Linked DNA regions of Methanococcus vannielii SB. The protein of the gene in region 1 binds, or shares a complex with, the protein of each later gene. Links are inferred from orthologs where the notes say so. Each region holds a gene or a part of one and is shown in the gene's direction. Other genes may lie near its edges.

What was found.
Region 2: the proteins of MEVAN_RS04845 (region 1) and psmA are in contact, whole or in part, in a cryo-EM structure (PDB 6HE5), measured with the Archaeoglobus fulgidus proteins. The link is inferred for Methanococcus vannielii SB from one-to-one orthologs. Residues at the interface, in WP_010879468.1 of Archaeoglobus fulgidus: Asp391, Leu392, Lys393, Gly394, Met396, Phe397, Val398; in WP_010877997.1 of Archaeoglobus fulgidus: Ala30, Arg33, Gly34, Ala35, Asp51, Arg53, Val54, Lys66, Ser79, Gly80, Leu81, Val82, Met166.

The regions. Positions count from the first base shown.
Region 1 is NC_009634.1:966,001-969,330, forward strand. The notes cover bases 296-3,291. They hold MEVAN_RS04845 (proteasome-activating nucleotidase), read left to right. Parts: upstream 296-1,179; coding sequence 1,180-2,403; downstream 2,404-3,291. Other genes in these bases: MEVAN_RS04835 (isopentenyl phosphate kinase), read left to right, coding at 296-403; MEVAN_RS04840 (multiprotein bridging factor aMBF1), read right to left, coding at 420-899; MEVAN_RS04850 (NAD(P)-binding protein), read left to right, coding at 2,453-3,291. In the rest of the region: more of MEVAN_RS04835, read left to right, coding at 1-295; more of MEVAN_RS04850, read left to right, coding at 3,292-3,330. UniProt on the Methanocaldococcus jannaschii protein: ATPase which is responsible for recognizing, binding, unfolding and translocation of substrate proteins into the archaeal 20S proteasome core particle.
Region 2 is NC_009634.1:1,289,826-1,293,111, reverse strand. Bases 177-3,128 are described here. They hold psmA (archaeal proteasome endopeptidase complex subunit alpha), read left to right. Parts: upstream 177-1,238; coding sequence 1,239-2,018; downstream 2,019-3,128. Other genes in these bases: rpl37A (50S ribosomal protein L37Ae), read left to right, coding at 2,851-3,128; MEVAN_RS06530 (ribosome assembly factor SBDS), read left to right, coding at 2,117-2,821; MEVAN_RS06540 (acetate--CoA ligase family protein), read left to right, coding at 177-654. Outside these bases: more of MEVAN_RS06540, read left to right, coding at 1-176; more of rpl37A, read left to right, coding at 3,129-3,141; MEVAN_RS06520 (DNA-directed RNA polymerase subunit P), read left to right, coding at 3,197-3,286. UniProt on the Methanocaldococcus jannaschii protein: Component of the proteasome core, a large protease complex with broad specificity involved in protein degradation. The M.jannaschii proteasome is able to cleave oligopeptides after Glu, Asp, Tyr, Phe, Trp, slightly after Arg, but not after Ala.

The DNA.
Region 1 (3,330 bases):
CACAAATGCTATTGAAAAGATGCTTGAAAAAGATTTAATTCCCGTAATTCACGGGGATATTGTAATTGATGAAAGGGAAAATAATTTCAAGATATTTTCTGGAGACCATGCACTCCCCCACCTTTCAAAAAAACTAAATCCTGATCTGAGTCTTCATGCATCCGACGTTGATGGTGTATGGGATACTAAATTTAAGGTAATTGAAAAAATAGATTCATCAAATATTAATAAAGTGCTAGAATCGTTAAAACCTTCAAACAAAGAAGATGTAACCGGAGGAATGCACTTAAAAGTAATGGAATGTTATAATTTAGGCGTTAAAACCATAATTTTTAATGGAAGTAAAAAAAGAAATATATATAATGCCCTTTTAAAAAATGTAAAAGGAACTTCAATAAATTAATTACATTTAAAATTAATTACCTTTTTTTGATTTTTACAAAGTCCCCAAGTGTAAAATCAGCATTTTCATCTTTTGATTCGTAATTATAAGTTCCTTCTTCGTAAAGTGATATTTTAAGCTCTCTTTCAAGAATATTAACGTATTTTTCTTCCGGTTCAATTTCATTTCTTTCGATTTTGTGAAGGAGTGATTCTTTAATGCCGGCTGTTCTTGCAAGGCCTTCTAGCGTCATATTTCTTTTTTCCCTTGCTTCCCTTATTAATGTGCCGTAGTCCTCGACAATCGTTTTTAAGCTATCAAACATGTCTTTTTTAGGCTTCTTTGAAGTTTTTTCTTTTTTGTCCGAAGTGACATTGAATACTGCCTTTGGCATTCTAGAATATCCTTTTGGAGTAATTCCAAACTTTGCACAAGTTTCGCAAACATTCATATCTACTCCTTCTATCCTTGTTTTAAAGATATCCTTAACCTCTTTCCCGCAGAGTTCACATTGCATACATACACCTTAGTATATTAAATTTAAAGATATTTTTAGCCTATTTATCGAGATTCTGTAGCATTAGATTCGCAAATGCTTCATTAGACAATCTCATTTCAATTATTTAATAGTATCTATTTTATCTCTTAAATACTATATCAATAAATTTATATAGTCTGAATAAATTATAAACATATGCGAATACCAATTTACAAAAAGATAATTAAACTAATGACTTATTTTGCGAGAACTCTTATACTCATGTCGGACTATTTTACACAATTATCGGAGGTAAAGTATGACTTACCCAGACGATTATTCTACTGACGTTCAAAAAAATGAAATGGATTTAAAAGAATTTAAAGAAAAAGCATACCTTGCAGAGCTTGAAAGTAAAGTTTTAAGGTTAGAATTAAAAAATAAAGACATTACTAGAGAGAATGTTCAAATTAAAAAAGAAAATGAAATATTAAAGCGAGAACTTGATAAATTAAGAATTCCGCCATTGATACTTGGAACAGTTCTTGATAGAGTTAATGAAAGAAAAGCAGTTGTAAAAAGTTCTACAGGCCCAAATTTCCTTGTAAACCTTTCACAATTTGTTGAGCCAGATGACATAGTTCCGGGTGCACGGGTTTGTTTAAACCAGCAAACTCTCGCAGTTGTTGAAGTACTTCCAAAAGAAAAAGACTATCGTGCAATGGCAATGGAACTCGAAGAAAAGCCAGATATATTATTTGGAGATATCGGTGGATTGAATAATCAAATAAGGGATATTAAAGAAGTAGTTGAGCTTCCACTTAAAAATCCAGAACTTTTTGAAAAAGTAGGAATTGTTCCTCCAAAAGGGGTGCTTCTTTATGGGCCACCCGGAACTGGAAAAACACTGCTTGCAAAAGCTGTTGCTCGTGAAACCAATGCTTCATTTGTAAGGGTAGTTGGTTCAGAACTTGTTAAAAAGTTCATTGGAGAAGGGGCAAAACTTGTAAGGGACGTATTCAAACTTGCAAAAGAAAAGTCACCTTGTATCATCTTTATTGATGAAATCGATGCAGTTGCAAGTAAAAGAACGGAATCTTTAACAGGCGGAGATAGGGAAGTTCAAAGAACCTTGATGCAGCTTCTTGCTGAAATGGATGGCTTTGATTCAAGAGGCGATGTAAAAATAATTGCTGCAACGAATAGGCCTGATATTTTAGACCCTGCAATCCTTAGACCTGGGAGATTTGATAGAATTATAGAAATAGCTGCTCCTGATGAAGATGGAAGACTTGAAATATTCAAAATACACACCGATAAAATGAACATTAAATCCGTTGACTTAAGAGAAATTGCAAAAATGGCTGAAAATATGGTCGGTGCAGACATTAAAGCAGTATGTACTGAAGCAGGTATGTTTGCGATACGGGAAGGAAGGGAATACGTAACAACAAAAGACTTTAAAGAAGCGCTTTTAAAGGTTACAGGTAAAAAAGAAAAATCCGAAGAAGGAATTGCCCACTTAACCACGATGTATGGTTAAATAATACTTTTTTAAATCCTATATTTTTTAACGTTTTTAAGTGATTTTTATGAGAATCGGAATTATTGGTGCGGGACTTGGCGGGCTTTTGTGTGGGGCAGAACTATCAAAAACACACGATGTTACAATCTATGAACGTCTCCCTTTTATTGGTGGAAGGTTTACAAATATCCCTTATAAAGGATTTCAGATAACTACTGGAGCCCTACATATGATACCCCATGGAAATGACGGATACCTTGCGCAAGCTTTAAAAAATATTGGAAGTAACGTAAAAATAGTAAATGCAGAACCGGAAGGTTATTTTAGATTAAATGGAAAAAATCACATCTATAAAGACCTTTTTAAGACGGTAACTACTAAAGAAAAACTAAACGCATTAAAACTTGCTGCAAATTTAAAATTTGGACGGGTAGATAAAAATATATCGTTTGGCGAGTTCTTAGAAGGGTGCCCAACTGCACTTTTAGTTGGAAATTCATTTACAGGCTGGGCACTAAGTTTAAATGCATATGAAACGCCGATGTCTGAAATTTTGGAGATACAAAAGCTCCATAGTAAATTTGGAGGCCCCGGAATTCCGATTGGGGGATGCAAAGGAGTAATTGATAGTTTAGTTGAAATAATTAATAAAAATAATGGTAAAATACTGTTAAACCATGAAGTTTCAAAAATAGAAATTGAAGAGAATAAAGGATACATTGATTCTAAAGAGTTTGATATAATTATTAGTAATGCTTCTCCAACTGAAACTGAGAAAATGTCAAATATTAATTTCATTCAAAAAAAGCCGGTTCCTTCAAAAGGAATAAAAGTAAATGTAGCAACTAAATCTAATATGGTAAATGGCGCAAGCGTAATTTTTACCGCCGATTCAGAACGAATAAATGGATTAAACCAGCCTTCAAATGTAGATAAAAGTCTTGC
Region 2 (3,286 bases), 320 kb from region 1 along the record:
AATGAAAGTAACTCAAAAGAATTTTTAAAGTTAAACGGTTTTAATATTCCTAAAAAGTTTGTTGCAAAATCGGTTGAAGAAGCTGAAACTTACGCTAAAAGTTTAGGAAAAGTTGTAATGAAAGTTGTTTCATCAAACATACCGCATAAATCTGACGCAGGCTGTGTAATAATAAATCCTGCGAATATTAAAGAGGCTTTTGAAACTATTATTAAAAATGGAGAAAAGTATCTAAGTGAAAAAAATGTTGATGGAATAATCGATGGCGTTTTAGTGGAAGAATATATTTTAGGAAAAGAAATAATAATAGGCGCAAAAAGAGACCCCGTATTTGGCCCTGTTGTTATGACAGGACTTGGAGGAATATTTGTAGAGGTTTTAAAGGACGTGTCTTTTGGAATTTCACCAATAACTGAAGAGTATGCAGAAGAAATTATAAAGTCTTTAAAATCCTACAAGATACTTGAGGGAGTCAGGGGCGAAAAAAGAAGCGATATAAATTACTTAAAAGAACTTATGGTTCGAGTTGGCGTTTTAATGGAAGTTTACAATGAAATACTTGAAATCGATATTAACCCTGCATTTATAAAAGAAGAAGGCCACGGGGGAATTGTTGGGGATGCCTTAATCGTCATTCAAAATAAGTTAAAGTAAATTATAATCTAAATTAAATTTAATAAAATAACATCGGTAAATTACAACGATTAAAAAAATTAAAAAAATAAATATTAATGGCGGTTAAGTTATTAATCCTGATTTCAGGTTTTTAATTAACAGCAGCCGCCAGCTCCCTTAACTGCAAGGTATTTACCACTAAATACGGACTTTTTAACAATTATATAGACTTCATTTAATACCTGTTTTGCCATTTTATCAATATAGATATTAAATTCGCCTTCAAAAATTTTTTCATCCGTATCCATGATTTTGCTTGCTACATCTATTCCAAATTTAGGCCCTCCTCAGCCGAAGCCCTCAAAAAAAACTATAATATCCTTTTTATTAGCATTTTTTAATTTTTCGGAAATAAATTCCAATGCTTCATCGGATATAGTTACAGGTATCATAATTTCACCTTCCTATATGTAAATACATTAGATTTTCTAATATATTAATATTGTTAGACAAGAAATTCAGTATAAAAAGGATAGATATATATAAAAATTCATTAAAAAGTAGTAATTATATCCGTTGATTTTTAATTTAAAATTAATAATTTAAACAGAGGAGGAAATTACATGCAACAAATGGTTCCAGCATCAGGATACGATAGGGCAATAACCATATTCAGCCCAGAAGGACGACTTTACCAGGTAGAATATGCACGAGAAGCCGTAAGGCGAGGAACTACTGCGGTAGGCATTAAATGTAAAGACGGTGTTGTTTTAGCCGTTGACAGAAGAATTACAAGTAAATTAATTGATGTTTCATCAATTGAAAAGATATTTCAAATTGACGACCATATTGTAGCTGCTACATCAGGTCTGGTTGCTGATGCAAGAGTTTTAATTGATAGGGCAAGGGTTGAAGCTCAAGTAAATAGAATATCATATGGCGAAGCGATTACTGTCGAAGCACTTGCAAAAAAAATCTGCGATATTAAACAAGCGTATACTCACCACGGAGGTGCAAGGCCTTTTGGTTTGGCACTTTTGATAACCGGAATTGATAGACACAGTGCAAGGCTCTTTGAAACTGACCCTAGTGGAGCTTTAATTGAATACAAAGCTACTGCAATCGGTTCAGGACGGCCTGTTGCAATGGAAATTCTTGAAGAAAAATACGACGAAAATATGAGCGTTAGTGAAGGTATGGAACTTGCAATTTACGCTTTAAGTAAAACTACTGAAGAATTAAAGCCTGAAAATATAGACATGGCAATTGTAAAAGATACCGGAAAATTGGTCGAAAAAATAACTGTTTTTGAAATTGAAAAAATTGTAAAAAAAGTATATGATAAAATAAAAGTAGAAAACGAAGAGGCTGAAAAAAAGAAGGCTACTGAAAATATAGAATAGAAATAATCTCCTCAAATTATGCTAATTTTGTAATAAAATCTTATATTCGTGTTTTGTTTAATGCGTGGAAAGGTATATAAATAAAAGAGGGGATACATATGGTGTCATTGGACAATGCTGTTATAGCACGACTTCAATCACATGGGGAAAAATTCGAAATACTCGTTGATCCATATTTGGCAGCCAAATTTAAAGAAGGTCAGCCAATAGCAATATCGGAAATCTTAGCTGCTGAGGCAGTCTACAAGGACTCTGGAAAGGGAGAAAAAGTTCCAGATGAAATGCTACTAAAGATTTTTGAAACGATAAACCCTTTGGAAATAGCAGAACAGATTTTAATAAAAGGACAGGTCCAGTTAACCGCCAATCAAAGGAAAGAAATACATGAACAAAAGCGAAAACAGATCGTGTCATTGATTTCAAGAAACACGATTAACCCCCAGACTGATGCTCCCCATCCGCCAAAAAGGATTGAAAATGCTATGGAAGAAGCCAGAATTAGCGTTGATATTTATAAAAGCGCTGAAGAACAGGTCCCTAAAATTATAAAGGAATTGAGGAAACTTTTACCCATTAAGTTTGAAAAAAGGGATATTGTAGTTAAAATCCCTGGTGAATTTGCAGGGACTGCATACCATACAATTCATGAATACGGCAGTACCAAACAGGAAGAATGGTCGGGGGACGGCTCCCTTGTTTTTGTAATTGAAATTCCAAGCGGTATCGAAAGTGAATTTTACTTACACTTAAATAAACTTACGAAAGGAACTGTTCAAACAAAAGTACTTAAAAAATACGACTAATCAATTTGCGGATAGAAACAGGTGAAATAATGGTAGAATTTAGCCACACAAAGAAAATTGGTTCAGCTGGAAGATTCGGACCAAGATACGGTAGAAAAATCAGAGTAAGATTAAGAGACGTTGAAATTAAACAGAACAAAGAATACAAGTGCCCTGTTTGTGCATTCCCTAAATTAAAAAGAGCAGGAACTTCAATTTGGGTATGTGACAAATGCGGTGCAAAAATTGCAGGTGGCGCATACACTCCAGAAACCGGTGCTGGTAAGGTAGTTACAAAGGCTATCCGAAGAGTTATCGAAAGTAAAAGTAGAGAAATTTAATTTAATTATTTTTAAACCATTTATTTTTATTTTAAGCTTTTTTTAGGTGGTATTTATGGCAGAGTACAGGTGTTCCAACTGCGGAAAAATCGTCACTCTTGAGGAAATTGGATTAAAGGCAAAATGCCCTCACTGTAGTAACAGG